Regions from separate parts of the Pseudoalteromonas sp. ECSMB14103 genome, predicted to be linked through region 2. Evidence: riboswitches for the same ligand, from Rfam matches in the RefSeq annotation. Region 2 holds a riboswitch; the other holds the start of a gene.

Region 1 (7,974 bases), on a different contig from region 2:
GGTGTGATATTACAGTTGGTGAGTTTTGGCTCGTTCCCTGTTGTTGCTTTTTCACTCGCGATATCGTTTGCACTTTATGGCCTGTTACGAAAAAAGCTTCCTGTTGAGGCGTTGCCGGGCATTTTGCTCGAGGCGTTAATATTACTACCAGTGGCGTTGGTTTATTGGTGGATGATGGCACCTTCTGCTACTTCAAGCCTGCCAAATAACGATTGGCTTACTAATTTACTTCTTATTAGTGCTGGTATTGTTACCACATTGCCGCTGCTTTGCTTTACAGGTGCCGCTAAGCGCTTGCAATATACAACCTTAGGCTTTTTCCAATATATAGGGCCTAGTTTAATGTTTATACTTGCCGTGGTGTTTTACGATGAGGTATTTGATACAGAAAGGCTTATTACCTTTGCATGTATTTGGAGTGCTCTGGCTATTTTTAGTTGGGATTCTTACCATCAATCACGTAAGCGTAAAAAAGCGGCCATTACAGCCGCCGAAATTGCTTAAATTTTAGTTTAACTGACTACCTTATTTCGGCCGGATTCTTTCGCCTCGTAAAGTTTTTGGTCGGCCTGTTTTAATAACGTATCCATTTGATAAACAGGTCCTGTAGAAAAGCCTATTGAAATGGTCAGTTTTATCTTCTCTTTACTAAATTCTTGGCTATTATTTTCTACAAAATACCTAAACCCTTCGAGTCGTTTAAGCGCTTCTTGCGGGGTTTCATCTGCAAAATAAACAGCAAATTCTTCGCCACCTAAACGCGCAACTAAATATTTTTTAAAGTATTTTTTAAGGCAGATAGCCAGCCCTTTTAAAACCTGGTCGCCTGCATCATGGCCATAAGTGTCGTTAATAGATTTAAAGTGATCTATATCAATCATGGCCAGTGCGCCGTTTACCTTTTTGAGACTAAGCTCTTTAAGAGAGTTATTTGCTTGCTCAAAGAAATAACGACGATTAGGGAGGTCAGTTAGGTAATCTGTGTTGGCTTGGCGTTTTATTGTCGCTATTTGTTCAAGCATGCCAACGTTTTGGCTTAGCCTGCAATAAAACTCTTCGTTATTAAACGGTTTATGCAGGTAATCGTTTGCACCATTTTTTAGGAATAAGCTTGATAGCTCAGATGAATCAGCACCAGAAATACCAATAATTGCCTTTTCATCGTTACTGTAAATTCTGCGAATTTCGCTACACAACTCATCGCCGTTCATGTTGGGCATCTCGTTGTCGGTAATGATCACTGAGATATCGGGTGAGTTAGCAAGAACTTCTAGTGCTTTTTTTCCATCTTCAGCTTCGGATACTTGGTATTTGTGACGTAACAATAAGCTCACAACATAGTGGCGGGTAGATATAGAGTCATCAACAACTAGTACTTTTACATTTTCATTGCGAGGTAAACGTTTTAACTGTTTTTCAAGATATTGATAGGCCTGTTTATTTTCTTTTATTATATAGTCAATAATAGGGTACTTTTCTACCATGTTACGCGTTTTTTTATCTATATTTCCCGTCATAACAATGGTAGGAATTTCAGCGTCAACGGTGCAGGGAATCGCTTCACCCATTGGCGCATCAGGCAAAATAAAATCTACAACAGCGCAAAAGTAATTATTTTGACTAATTAGTATTTTTGTTTGTGCTAACGTTTCTGCTACATCTACTTCGTAGCCTACTTTTAGCGCTATATGTTTCTGCACAAGCGCTATAGCAGGTGTATCTTCAACTATTAATATTTTTCGCTTCACGGAACACCCAGTTTATATTATGCAAAAAAATTGCTTAATACACTTTGTAACCGTAAAAGCGCCAAAAAGCAAATAGCTGAGTGTGTTATAGGCTATCTGATTCTGAAAAACGTTCATGATTTATTGGCGCAGGGCTCGATATTTTTGAGCGGCCAAATAAGGTATGAAACTTCGTTTTACATGTCGTAAGCTTTAGGTATTTTAGCCATGCTCGCTCAATCGGATTAGTGGGTTCTTGTGAGCCAGTTACTACGGCTACAAAATTTTCTTGGTGCCCATTTTGTGGTTCAATCGTCTTACTATATAAACCTTTTAAAACAATGCCATGTTGTTCTAGTATACTGGCTTCTAATAAGGTGAAATTTCCGCTGCGGCTAAAACCACGTGGAAAATTTTGATCATCATAAAATTGACGTTGGCTAACAAATGCTTGGCGTAGTAGTGAAATGTTAATGCTCATAGCTATATCCTCATACCCTATTAATTAGTTGGAGTATGATGCAAGTTTGGCATTTTTTTAAACAAGTTATTTTTATCGTGAGGATAAAAAAGTGGATATCGATTTATTAAAAACATTTGTTGAAGTAGTGCGCACGCGTCATTTCGGTAAAGCCGCAGAGAACCTCTATATAACGCAGTCGGCGGTCAGTTTTCGTATTCGTCAATTAGAGCAAGGGCTTGGTGTTAATTTATTTATTCGCCAGCGTAATAATATTCAATTAACAGCGCCTGGTGAGCGGTTGTTGCCTCATGCGCAAATGATCATAACTGGTATGCAGCGCGCCAAAGTAGATGTAGCCCTTGCTGATAATATGCATAAACAAATTAGCTTGGCCGGGACGCCTAATATTTGGGATGCCTTTTTGCAGTTTGGTATTACTAATATTGTGTCGGCTATGCCGGGAGTCTCTTTGGTTGCTGAAGTTAAAGCCCAGCAAGAAAGCACGCGATTATTGCTTGAGCGCACGCTTGATTTAGCCATTTTATTTGATCCACCAAAAGTAGATGAGTTAGTTGTTGAGCGTATTTGTGAACTGCCTATTATTCCTGTAAGTGGGTATGACACTGCAACAAACGAAAACTTTTTTGATAATCAGTACGTGTATGTTGACTGGGGAACGACATTTTCACTTTGGCATGCACGCCAGTTTACCGGTAAAACGCCTCCTTACTTTAGAACAAGTACCGGACGAATTGCACTCGATTTAATACTACAATGTGGTGGTAGCGCATTTATTCCACATGTTTTGGTTGAGCAACATTTAGAAAATGGTGAATTATTTCATGTAAAAAATGTAGAAAATACGTCAAGAGATATATTTGTAGCCTACCATAGAGATAACGAACAAAAGGAACTGATAGAAACACTCATAAATTTACTACCTACCATTAAGGCACATGCTTAGTAATTGGGTTTTAAGTGGGTACATATTTGTATGATTGATGTTCATGTCCTTTTGATTTCATAAATAATGCAGTTTTATTAACTTTAAAAGTCAAAAATATTTCATTTGTAATATTTCTGTCATTTAGTGGTGACAAACTGCAGTCGTTTTAAAAATTAGTCTTTTGTGATTATCGAGGAAATAACATGAAATTTGTAAAATCGAGCTTATGTGTCGCTTTGCTAAGTGGTTTATCTTTTAATGTACTTGCTGACGTTGATGTTTACGGTAAAGCAAATGTGACTGTTCAGTCTACAGATGACGGCGAAGGGTCGTTCACTGAAATTAAAAGTAATGCATCTCGTTTTGGCCTTAAAGGTTCTGAAAAAATTACCGATGGCTTAGAAGCAGTTTATAAGTTTGAGTTTCAAGTTGATGTAACTGATGCAGACTCAAAAGGCGACGACGATAATATTTCTGCGCGTAACCAATATGTTGGTGTTAAAGGCTCGTTTGGTCAGGTAGTAGTGGGTCGTAACGACACGGCGTTTAAACAAGCGCAAGGTAAACTCGATTTATTTAATGACCTTGAAGGCGATATTAAAAACGTATTCAAGGGTGAAAACCGTTTAGGTGATTCAATTACATATACTTCTAACTCATACGAAGGTTTTAAAGTACTTGCTACTTTTATTGCTGAGGATGATGTAGATGCTGATAACGGTTACTCAATGGCAGTAACTTACGGTGATTCAGCACTTAAAAAGAGTGCGGTATATGCCTCAATTGCAGCTGACAGCGAAGTAAATGGTTACGATGTTGTACGTGCGTCAATCCAAGGTAAAGTTGAAGACTTTAAACTCGGTGCTATGTACCAAACTCAAGAAAAAGTAGACGGTTCAGCTGAAGGTGACGGTTACTTATTAAATGCAGCATACAGCATGGGTAAAAATACGTTTAAAGTTCAGTACCAAGCAATGGACTTTGACGATAGTGATGATAAAACAGCTATTTCAGTGGGTGTTGATCACAAGCTTAACAAAAACATTAAAGTATTTGGCTTTTACTCAAGCTTTGATATGGACAACAACGTAGACCAAGATTACTTAGGTTTAGGTATGGAATATAAGTTTTAACGACGAGTTAAAACACTCCCTTTTTAACCGCGCTGTAATTAGCGCGGTTTTTTTTGCTTTAAATTATTTACTTACCCGCCCATAATAGAGCTTCATTTGGAATGAGGTGCAATTCCTCAACTGTTCCCGCAACTGTAATTAGCGCTATGCTTTAAGTCAGATACAAATCAATTTTTAATGAGCGGGCCTACTCATGCTAATTTTAATGTACTCCTTTTTGGTGGTTGCATTACAAGTGGGTACTCGTGTCTAGGACAGAGTATTGCAAACTAAAGCACCATTATTAAACGTTCAAAATCTCTCGTGGGGAATAGCAAATAAACCTATTCTCAAACACATTAATGTGCAAATACCTGAAGGTAAATTTGTGGGCTTAATTGGCCCTAATGGTGCAGGTAAGTCGAGTTTACTGCGTTGTTTATATCGTTTTAATAAGCCTAATGAAGGGGTTATAGAGTTTAATAACCATGATATTTGGCAGCTTAAAAGTGATGAATATGCAAAGTGCGTTGCTGTTGTTTTACAAGAGGCGCCATCGCATTTTAATTTGTCGTTATTTGATGTTGTGGCTCTTGGCCTAACGCCTCATAAATCGTTATTTAGTTCAACATCGCAAAGCGAAAAACAACAAATCACTCTAGCTATAAAAACGGTAGGGCTTGAGCTGCACACAAATCAAAATTTTGAATCGCTCTCTGGGGGCGAAAAGCAGCGCGCACTCATTGCACGTGCTATTGTTCAGCAACCTCAGCTGTTAATTATGGATGAGCCCACTAGCCACCTTGATGTTAAATATCAAATACAGGTTATGGAGCTGGCAAAGTCTCTTGGTGTTACAGTATTTGCTTCGTTTCATGATCTTAATTTGGCTAGCGCTATGTGTGATGAGCTTGTCGTCATTAAAAATGGAGAAATAACGCATACCGGCTCTCCCGCAGAGGTACTGACTGAGCACATGCTTGATGATGTATTTGGTGTATGCGCTCAGGTTAGTAACCATCCTCAAGAATCTCAATTGGGTAAAGTTACGCCTCATATTACCTACTTTTATGGTTATAAATAATATGTTTGCCATGCATGTACGCCATTCAGTTGCACTGATTATCTGTATTACTATTGCCTTAGTGAGTTTATTTTTAGCATTGAGCTTTGGTGCTGCAGATACCTCAATACAGGATGTATTTAACAGTTTTATTTATTTAAATGATGCTTCATTGACCAGCCGTATTATTTTTGAATTAAGAATGCCCCGTACATTATTGGCGTTTTTAGCCGGTGCGGGGTTAGCTATTGCTGGGCTAATTTTACAAACCGTGACACGTAACCCATTATCAGATCCTTACTTATTCGGTATATCGTCAGGTGCTTCGTTTGGTGTAGTTGTACTTATGGCATTTGTGGGAATTAGCGCGGGTTTTATGCTTTCGGCCGCAGCCTTGCTTGGTAGCTTATTAGCAATGAGCTTACTTATATTAATTGCCACAAGGCAGCAGGGCGGGCAAGTTGAGTCTATGTTACTTGCTGGTGTTGCACTCTCGTTTTTATTTAGTGCATTTACGAGTTTGTTGCTTTATTGGAGCGAGCCGCAAGCCGTTGCAGCTATTTTATTTTGGACCTTAGGAAGTTTTGCACGTGCGCAGTGGGCAACGCTTTGGATACCCTTTTTAGTGATTACACTGTGCACCTGCGTAATGATTAGCTTTAGGCGCCAGCTTAATGCCATGTTATTAGGTGACGAAAGTGCCATAACCCTTGGTGTTAAAGTGCATCGATTTAGGTTGCTGATGCTAATTTTAAGCTCATTAATAACCGCTGTGCTGGTGGCAATGTGTGGCGGTATTGGTTTTGTTGGATTAATGGTGCCACATATTGTGCGCTTTTTTATTTCACAAGGCACCGTAGCAGGGCTATTAATAACAAGCATAGTGGGAGGTACATTTATGGTGTGGGTCGATGTACTGTCTCGTTCTTTACTTCAAAATCAAGAGTTGCCAGTAGGGGTGATCACGGCCGCTATGGGGAGTGCGTTTTTCTTAAGTTTACTCTTTTTTAGAAAGTCTAAGGTGTAGCCATGAAAACACTCATGATACAGGGTACTACCTCGGATGCGGGAAAAAGCACCTTAGTGGCTGCACTTTGCCGAGTATTTGCAAATCAAGGCATAAAAGTCGCACCGTTTAAGCCACAAAATATGGCACTTAATAGCGCAGTGACAAACGACGGTGGCGAAATTGGCCGTGCGCAAGCTTTGCAAGCTATTGCTGCTAAGGTAGAGCCCGAAACCGACTTTAACCCGATATTACTTAAGCCCAATAGCGATACAGGCGCCCAAGTTATTATTCATGGTAAAGCGATTAGCAACATGGAAGCCGGCAAGTACCACGATTATAAAAAAGTCGCCATGGACGCTGTCATTACATCACACGAGCGTTTAGCAAAACGGTTTGATCTTTTATTGGTGGAAGGTGCGGGAAGCCCCGCTGAAATAAACCTGCGTAAAAACGACATAGCTAACATGGGCTACGCTGAAAAAGTAGACTGCCCAGTGATTATTATTGCTGATATAGATAAAGGCGGTGTATTTGCTCATTTAGTGGGGACATTGGCATTACTTAGCGGATCTGAGCAAGCACGTGTAAAGGGTTTTGTAATTAACCGTTTTAGAGGTGATATAAGTTTGCTTCAAGGAGGGCTTGACTGGTTAGAGCAATACACGGGTAAGCCTGTTTTAGGAGTACTGCCATACCTTCACGATTTAACTCTCGACGCGGAAGACGCTGTTGCAATAAACAATAACGTTACCCATGCAACTATCAATATTGCAATATTATTAGTGCCGCATATTAGTAACCATACCGATTTTGACGCACTGCGTTTACACCCAAATATTAATGTTAACTATATACGCCATACGCAGGTCATTCCTGATGTTGAGCTTATTATATTGCCAGGTAGTAAAAACGTACTTGGCGATTTAACCTTTTTGATAAACGAAGGGTGGGATAATCAGATAAAACGCCACTTACGCTATGGTGGAAAAGTACTTGGGATTTGTGGGGGAATGCAAATGCTGGGTAATATAATTTACGACCCCGAGGGTGTTGAGTCGTCATTAAAAAGTGTGGATGGGTTAGCCTTATGTGAGTTTGAAACCACACTCATATCGCAAAAAGTATTAAGTAAAGTGACGGCCACTTTAAAGCTAAATAATCGACAAACTTTATGTAGTGGTTATGAAATCCATGCTGGAGTAAGTAAAGGCAATGGATTAAAGACCCCTTTAATTACCTTTAGTCAGCATCCAAATGGGTTTAAAACAGATGGTTTTATAAGTGACGATAATGCAATTGCGGGCACTTATTTACACGGTTTATTTGATGAGCCCAACGCCACGATGGAAATTTTAAAATGGGTAAAGCCAGATTTAAATATTGATCCAATAAGTATTGATACACACCGCGAACAGCAGTTAGCGCGTTTAGCAACCATGTGCGAAACACATTTAGATATAGCGCAAATTACCTCGATTTATAAAGGGCATAATAATGACTGAACAAACAAACGACAAACACAAACAGCGCCAGCAAAAAGTAAAAGAACACGTAGATGCCCGTGTTGAAGCCGCGCAAGAGGTTAAAGGTATTTTTCAGGTTATTACTGGCAATGGTAAAGGTAAATCGACTTCTGGTTTTGGCGTGGTAGCAC
Region 2 (7,974 bases):
GGGCAGTAAAGTTAGCGTTAAGGGGTAATACGTGAAAATTACCGACACTAGCGTTAAACGCCCCGTTTTTGCGATTGTAATTAACTTATTGCTACTAACCTTTGGTTTAGTGGCATTTAGCATGTTACCGCTTCGCGAATACCCTGACATTGAAACTCCGATTGTAAATATTAGCACCTCATATACCGGGGCATCAGCGGAGATAGTCGAAACTAAAATAACCCAAGTTATCGAAAACCGTATATCGGGTATTGAGGGTATTAAAAGTATTAATTCGTCGAGCCGTAATGGTCGCTCAAACATTACTATTGAATTCAATATTAGCCGCGATATAGATGCAGCATCTAACGATGTACGTGAACGTGTTGCACGTGCACTCGACAGCCTACCTGAGCAAGTTCGTCCGCCTGAGGTATCTAAATCAAACAGTGATGAAAGCCCTATTGCATGGTTTGTGCTTAATAGTGAAACCATGGACTCATTACAGCTTTCTGATTATGCACAGCGCTTTATTGTTGACCGCTTAGCCGTTGTGGATGGCGTATCTAATGTACGAATTGGCGGCGAGCGTCAATACGCTATGAAAATTTGGTTAAACCGCCAAGCAATGGCTGCGCGCGGCATAACTTCAAGCGACATAGAAAACACTCTGCGCACAGAAAATGTTGAGTTACCTGCTGGTGAAATTGAATCAATTGATCGCGACTTTACGGTACGTACGGCCCGAAGCTACAAAGATCAGCGCGACTTTAAAAATTTAGTTATTAAACGCGGTGAAGATGGCTATTTAGTTCGCCTTGGCGAAGTAGCCGATGTTCAACTAGAGGCCGCCGACGACGAAAGTTTGTTCCGTGGTAACGGCCGCAACATGATTGGCCTGGGTATTGTAAAACAAGCTAAAGCAAACACATTAACCGTGGTAGACAACGCACGAAGTGAGCTTGAAAAAATCAAACGAAACCTACCTGAAGGCACAACAATTCAAGACAGTTACGACTCGTCTGTATTCATTAAAGAATCGATTAGCGAAGTATATAGCACGCTTGCCATTTCAATGGGCTTAGTTGTTTTAGTGATATTTTTGTTTTTAGGCAACATTCGTGCAACGCTTATTCCCGCTGTTACCGTACCGGTAGCTTTGGTAGGTAGCTTTATGTTTTTGCTCGCTATGGGGTATTCAATCAACTTGCTAACACTACTTGCGTTAGTACTTGCCATTGGTTTAGTTGTTGATGACGCTATTGTAATGCTTGAAAATATTCATCGCCGCATAGAGCTTGGCGAACCACCTTTACTTGCAGCATATAGAGGCGCACGAGAAGTAGGCTTTGCAATTGTAGCAACTACACTTGTGCTTATTTCGGTGTTTGTTCCTTTAGTATTTATGGATGGCCGAATAGGCGCGTTATTCACCGAATTTGCAATGGCTGTAAGCGCAGCTGTTTTTTTCTCAAGTGTGACCGCGCTTACGCTTGCACCAGCATTGTGTTCAAAAGTTCTAAAAAGCGCCGACAAGCCTAATAAATTCAGCCAATGGATGGACCGCCAGTTTACTAAATTAGAGCGCAGTTACCGTAATTCACTTTCAACAAATATGACCAAAAAATGGGGCTTGTTAGTCAGCTTAGTTTTAGCGGGTTTTGTGAGTTATTCACTGTTACTGCAAGTGCCATCAGAGCTAACACCTAAAGAAGACCGCGGCACCTTTTTCATTATGATGAGTGGACCTGAGGGTGCTAGCTACGAAAATAATGCCGCCAATATGGCAAAAATTGAAGAACGCCTTATGCCTTACTCTGAGTCTGGCGAGCTAAGCCGTGTGCTTGTTCGTGTTCCTGGCTGGGGCGGTAGCGGCGGTGTTGCTATTGTTGGTATGGCTGATTGGGACAAACGCAAGCGCTCTACATGGGAGGTAATGGATGAAATTAGTGGCAAAATGCGCGAAGTCACCGATGTACGTGCGTTTGCTATTATGCGCCGAGGTATTGGCGGTGGCGGTTCATCTCGCCCTATTGAATTTGTTCTACAAGGTAATGATTATGCTCAGCTTGCCGATTGGCGTGACCGCATTATTAAACGTGCAGAACAAAACCCAGGCCTTGTTAGAATCGATCATGATTACAAAGAAACATTCCCACAGTTTTTAGTCAGCATTGATAAAAATAAAGCGGCCGATTTAGGGGTGTCTGTGTCTGATGTTGGTCGAACACTCGAAACCATGCTGGGTCAGCGTCGTGTGACAACCTTTATAGATAGAGGTGAAGAATACGATGTCATTTTGAAAGGTACAAAAGAAGACTTTAATAACCCGACCGATATTTCAAATATATACCTTAAATCACGCAGTGGTGAGCTTGTTCCACTAGACAGCCTAATTAGCTTAAAAGAAGAAGCAACGGCCTCACGCTTAAACCGTTACAACCGTATGCGCTCAATAACCTTAAGCGCAAACTTAGCCGATGGTTACACACTCGAACAAGCACTTAACTTTTTAAACAATGTTGCCGCAGAAGAAAATGATATTGACGGCGCAATAGACTACAAAGGTGAATCTCAGCTTTATTACGAAGGCGCATCAGCAATGACCTACGTATTTGTATTAGCGCTAACAGTTACCTTTTTGGTATTGGCAGCGCAATTTGAAAGCTTTATGCACCCATTTGTAATCATGCTAACAGTACCGCTTGGTTTAATGGGCGCGATGTTTGGTCTTTGGTCTACCGGACTTACGCTTAATATTTACAGCCAAATTGGTATTGTTATGCTCATAGGGTTAAGCGCTAAAAACGGGATACTCATTGTTGAATTTACCAACCAATTACGCGACAAAGGTGTAGAATTTAGCGAAGCAATATTACAAGCGGCTACACAACGTTTACGCCCAATAATAATGACATCGCTAACAACGGTTATGAGCTCAGTGCCATTGGTATTAGCATCAGGCCCTGGCGCTGAAAGCCGTATGGTAATTGGTGTTGTGGTATTTACCGGGGTTATTGTTTCAACGCTACTTACTTTATTTGTTGTGCCAGCAGCGTATTATACGCTTGCTCGTAACACACAATCGCCTGAATATTTACAACAAAAACTTAATAAACAAGCAGCCGAAAAACCGCTTGAAGAGATCTAAGCAAGCTAACGCGTCGTAACCTTGTTGTTATGGCGCTAAGCTTTATGCTTTGCGTGACCTTTGTCAAATATTAGGAATAATTATGAGTTCAACAACGCAAGTAGCAACCTTTGGTGGTGGCTGTTTTTGGTGTATTGACGCAGCATTTAGGCGTGTAAATGGCGTGTCTGATGTAAGCTCGGGTTATACCGGTGGCAATACTGACAATCCAACATACAAATCAGTATGCAGTGGTACAACGGGCCATGCCGAAGTAGTAAAAGTTGAATTTGATAGCACTATTGTAAGCTTTGAAACCTTGCTCGCTATGTTTTTTACTTTGCACGATGCCACGCAGTTAAATCGCCAAGGTAACGATATTGGCACACAATACCGAAGTGTTGTTTATTATCATAATGACGAACAACTTGCGCTTACTAACACTATGATTGAACAGCTACAAACCCATGTTAGTGAGCCTATTGTTACCGAAGTCAGCCCGGTGACAACTTACTACCCTGCTGAGCACTATCATCAAGATTACTACAACGAAAACCCACAACAGGGTTATTGCAGTATGTTAATCGCACCAAAATTACATAAGTTTGAAACCGTATTTAAAGAGTTTTTAGCTGAGTAAAAACAAAAAAAGCCCGGTAAAACCGGGCTTTTTATTTAGATTATTTAAAACTGGTAATCTATGCCAGCAAAAAAGCGGCGCTCTGGCGTGTTGTAGTAATACACCTGCCCTGTTGTAAAATCAGCGTTAGAATCGACTGCGTTGTATTCCTTATCGAATACGTTTTCTATACGAAGCGACACCGTAATTTCATCATTTACTTGGTAATTGCCTGCTAAATTCCAAAGCGTATACGAACCCAATTGCGAAACCGCCCCTGCTCGCTCACCGCGATATTGCATTGCTATGCTTGTATCAAATGCACCAAACTGTTTTGCAAGCTCCCAATTAAAGGTTCGTTTGGCAACGTTTCTAAGCGCTTCGCCTGTTTCTTTATCTTCGGCACTTAGGTAAGCAAAATTCACATTACTATCAAAACCCAAAATTTGATTGGCTAAACTAAATTCAACACCTTCATATTGGGCCTCATTAATATTGGTGAGTGCAAAATTAGCGTCATAATCAATTTTATCCTCAATTTCATTTCTAAAAATAGCGACATCGACACGCACAGTATCAAAGTCGACGTTTAAGCCAAGCTCACGATTCACTGACGTTTCAGGTTGAAGATTGGCATTGCCGTAAAGAGGAAAGTACAAATCATTAAATGTTGGCGCTTTAAAGCCCGTGCTTTGGCTTATTCTGAAAGTTGCGTCTTCAGATAAGTGATAGCCAGCTGCCGCTGTGTACGTTGTTTCATTACCAAATTGCTCATCGTCATCTTGACGAACAGTTAAATTGGCAAGCAACTCATCCGCATCGTAATATGCGCCAACAAATACAGCTAATACATCGCGCTCTTGCACTTCAAACGTGGTTGAGCTTTGTGATACGTCATCATTGTACCAATTAATACCACCACTAATGTTTAACGTGTCGTTTAAGCGGTATTGGCCGTTGTAGTCAATTTGTGAGCGCTTAGTAACAAACGTACTTGTTGTTGGCCCTTGAGAAAAATCAACATAACGATTGTCTGAGTCATCCGTTGCAAATGCTATATCAAGGCTGTGAGTTTGGTTTTTATAGTCTTTATTCCAACCAGCCGAAAGTTGGTAATTTTTAAAATCCCCTCGCTCAATCGTGCTATCGGCAGGACTAAAGCGGCTGTCGTAATCAGCAAAGCCTTCGCTGTATTGCCCTAGTAACTTAAAGTTACCGGAATGTGTGTCGGTATAGTTTACTTTAAAGCCAAGGTTTTTGTTTTCAAAACCGTCTTCATCGGGTGCTGCACCTTGAAGTACATCAAAGTTGTCCGTCTTTTCAAATCCTGCATTAAAAGCCGTTGTTACATCGCCTGCTTTTACAGAGCCAGCAATCTGGTAGTCTTGGTACGCGTCAGATCCAAACGTAGCACTGACCGAAAGGTTATCTGACTCCCGAGTAATAATATTAATAACACCTGCTAACGCATCAGAGCCATAAATAGCTGCACGTGAACCTTTAATTATTTCTATGCGTTCAATACTATTTAATGGCACATTACTTAATGCTTTTTGACCAAGCGTTGCCGAACCGGTGCGTACACCGTCTATTAAAATGAGCGTATCACCTGACCCTGTACCGCGCAATGAAACACCTGCATTTTGACCAAAACCGCCGTTAGGGTTAACCTGAAACCCAACTTGAGTGGTTAATAGCGTTGGTAAGTCGCGAACATTACTGGTTTCAATGTCATTACGAGTTATAACATTTACACTCGCTAATACATTAGTAATTGATTGTTCAAACTTATTAGCGGTTACCGTAATGGTTTCGATTGATTGCTCTGCAGCAGATACAGATAGTGACAGCACAGCAGTAATTGCAACGCCAAGAGTTGTTTTTTTTAACATGAAGTTCCCCTTCTTTGCCCACCGCAAAGAACTAAGTAAGATTACATCAAGGCCGGTCTCCGGACTCAGTAAGTACATAGCTTTATGCATTACTTTACCGTTGCGGGGGCAGTGTTGGGATTGTAGTCATCATGAAAACGCACCAACTTCCCGATTATCTCATTAAAAAAATCAAACCATTGAAAAGATTAATAAGCACCTTGAAAATAGGCCGCTATTGTGAGGAGTTTAATAAAAAATGTCAACGGACGTCTATACAGCTAAAAAGCGAATCAATTAAAAAAAACTATGTAGCGTTTATAAAAAAAGCCCCCAAAAAGGCTTTTATAATTAATCGCGGAAGTTTTTAAACTGAAAAGGCTGACCTAAATCGGCAGTACGCACCACTTGCATAGCAGCTTGTAAGTCATCACGCTTTTTACCCGTTACGCGTACTTCCTCGCCTTGAATAGCCGCTTGCACTTTTACTTTAGAATCTTTAATGGCTTTTACTACTTTTTTAGCCACATCTTTTTCAATACCTTGCTTTAGCGCAACGTTACGAAAAACATTTTTACCTGCACGGCTAATATCTTGCAACTCTAAGCTCGCTACATCCATACCACGCTTAGAAACTTTACCCGCTAAAATATCAAACAATTGCATAACCTGTGAATCAGCTTCAGCTTTTAGCTTAATTGTTTTGTCGTTTAGCTCAATAGATGCATCAACACCTCTAAAGTCAAAGCGAGTCTCAAGTTCACGGTTTGCATTATCTACCGCATTTTGTGCTTCGTTCATTTCTACTTCAGATACAATATCAAATGAAGGCATTGGTTTTCTCCTAACTATTCAATCTTAATTTTATGGCGCAATTATAACGCTAAAATTATAAATCTTTACATTTTTCTGCATCTTGTTCAGGTGCGATACTAATTTAGTTTGATATACTTAAGCTTCTTTTTTAAGCGACTCTAGGATTTTACGTGACAAGGCGTGTTTACCAAGCTGTTTTTTTACTCAGCATCGTAGCGTTTACTTTTTTATTTGCCAAAGAAATAAAAGGCGCAGCTAACCTATTTCCACACATTGATAAAGTAGCCCATTTTGGGATTTTTTTTGTGCTTGCCATTATTATGGATAAAGCGTTTAAGCTTCCTTTATACGCACAAATTTTGTTATTGGCCGGTTACGGCGCATCAATTGAAATAATGCAAGACGCGCTCCCTTACAGGCAGGCCTCTATTGGCGATTTTATAGCTGATTTTGCTGGTGCTGCTAGTTACTTTTTACTAAGAGTTATTTTTACACCTCGAAAAAAGAATCCCTATGACTAATATTTTAATTGTAGGCGATGGCGCTATTGGCTTGTTACTAAGCCACTTTTTAAGTCACAAAAATAATGTTCATGTTTTAACACGCAAACCAACCTGCAATACGCGTTTTTATAGCCGTAAAAATGCCCCGTCACATAACATTAATGCACGCTTTATTAATTTAAGCGATCTGGCGCAACAACCTAGTTATGATGTTGTTATTTTTACAGTTAAAGCTTTTCAGGTCCAAGATGCGTTTTCACAAATAAAACCTTATCTTGCTGCAAATTCAACATTAGTCGTTTCTCATAATGGAATGGGAAATATTGAAGAGCTTATTCCTCAGCTGAACACTCAGCAAGCACTATACTTTTTAACCACCAGCATGGCCGGATTTAAGTCTACCCAGTACATTGTGCAACATACCGGTGAAGGGCAAAGCGTGATTGGTGGCTGTAATAAACTTGCAGCTAAAAATCCACAATTTATATCACCACTACTTCAAGCAATTCCTAATTTAAAAATGGTCAATAACATTGAGCAACTTCGCTTTGAAAAGCTGTTGGTTAATGTGGCTATTAACCCACTAACTGCACTTCACAATATAAAAAACGGCCAATTGCGTGCCCCTGCATTTAGCGCAACGATAATGAGTTTACTCTATGAGGGCTGCAGGGTTGCTAACGCAAAAGGGTTGAATATTGCTTTAGCTGATGCGTTAAATAACGCTTACACCGTAATGTCGCTTACCGCTGAAAATTATTCTTCAATGCAGCAAGATATTGCTAATAACAGGCCAACAGAAATAATGGCTATTTGTGGGTATATTAGCGAGCAAGGCAAACGTTACAAAATCAAAACCCCAACTAATAATGAGTTACTTGCTAAAATTCAGGCAAAAAAAAGCGTGGTTTAAACCACGCTTTATAAACTATTAACGTATTTACTTACCCTTTAAGGACGATAAACTTTTACAGTTGTAAAGCCTTGCTCGTGTAAAATAAGCGCTTGCAACTGGCTCATTACACCTCTATCACAATATAGGTAGTAGTCTTTATC

The links. A riboswitch is a leader RNA that binds a small molecule or an ion and turns the genes downstream of it on or off. The one in region 2 is predicted to bind cobalamin.
Region 1: another riboswitch for cobalamin. It lies ahead of RF53_RS15890 (ABC transporter ATP-binding protein); the one in region 2 lies ahead of RF53_RS11300 (TonB-dependent receptor domain-containing protein).

The regions. Positions count from the first base shown of each region.
Region 1 covers NZ_JWGY01000011.1:62,766-70,739, reverse strand. The annotation lists gene rarD (EamA family transporter RarD) at 1-504, shown strand, start outside; gene RF53_RS15910 (GGDEF domain-containing response regulator) at 513-1,748, opposite strand; gene RF53_RS15905 (DUF413 domain-containing protein) at 1,834-2,208, opposite strand; gene RF53_RS15900 (LysR family transcriptional regulator) at 2,300-3,154, shown strand; gene RF53_RS15895 (porin) at 3,340-4,269, shown strand; cobalamin riboswitch at 4,317-4,455, shown strand; gene RF53_RS15890 (ABC transporter ATP-binding protein) at 4,532-5,332, shown strand; gene RF53_RS15885 (FecCD family ABC transporter permease) at 5,334-6,338, shown strand; gene RF53_RS15880 (cobyric acid synthase) at 6,341-7,822, shown strand; gene cobO (cob(I)yrinic acid a,c-diamide adenosyltransferase) at 7,815-7,974, shown strand, end outside.
Region 2 covers NZ_JWGY01000006.1:59,797-67,770, reverse strand. The annotation lists gene RF53_RS11315 (efflux RND transporter periplasmic adaptor subunit) at 1-28, shown strand, start outside; gene RF53_RS11310 (efflux RND transporter permease subunit) at 32-3,130, shown strand; gene msrA (peptide-methionine (S)-S-oxide reductase MsrA) at 3,213-3,749, shown strand; gene RF53_RS11300 (TonB-dependent receptor domain-containing protein) at 3,794-5,620, opposite strand; cobalamin riboswitch at 5,654-5,817, opposite strand; gene RF53_RS11290 (YajQ family cyclic di-GMP-binding protein) at 5,951-6,433, opposite strand; gene RF53_RS11285 (VanZ family protein) at 6,586-6,936, shown strand; gene RF53_RS11280 (ketopantoate reductase family protein) at 6,929-7,831, shown strand; gene thiI (tRNA uracil 4-sulfurtransferase ThiI) at 7,870-7,974, opposite strand, start outside.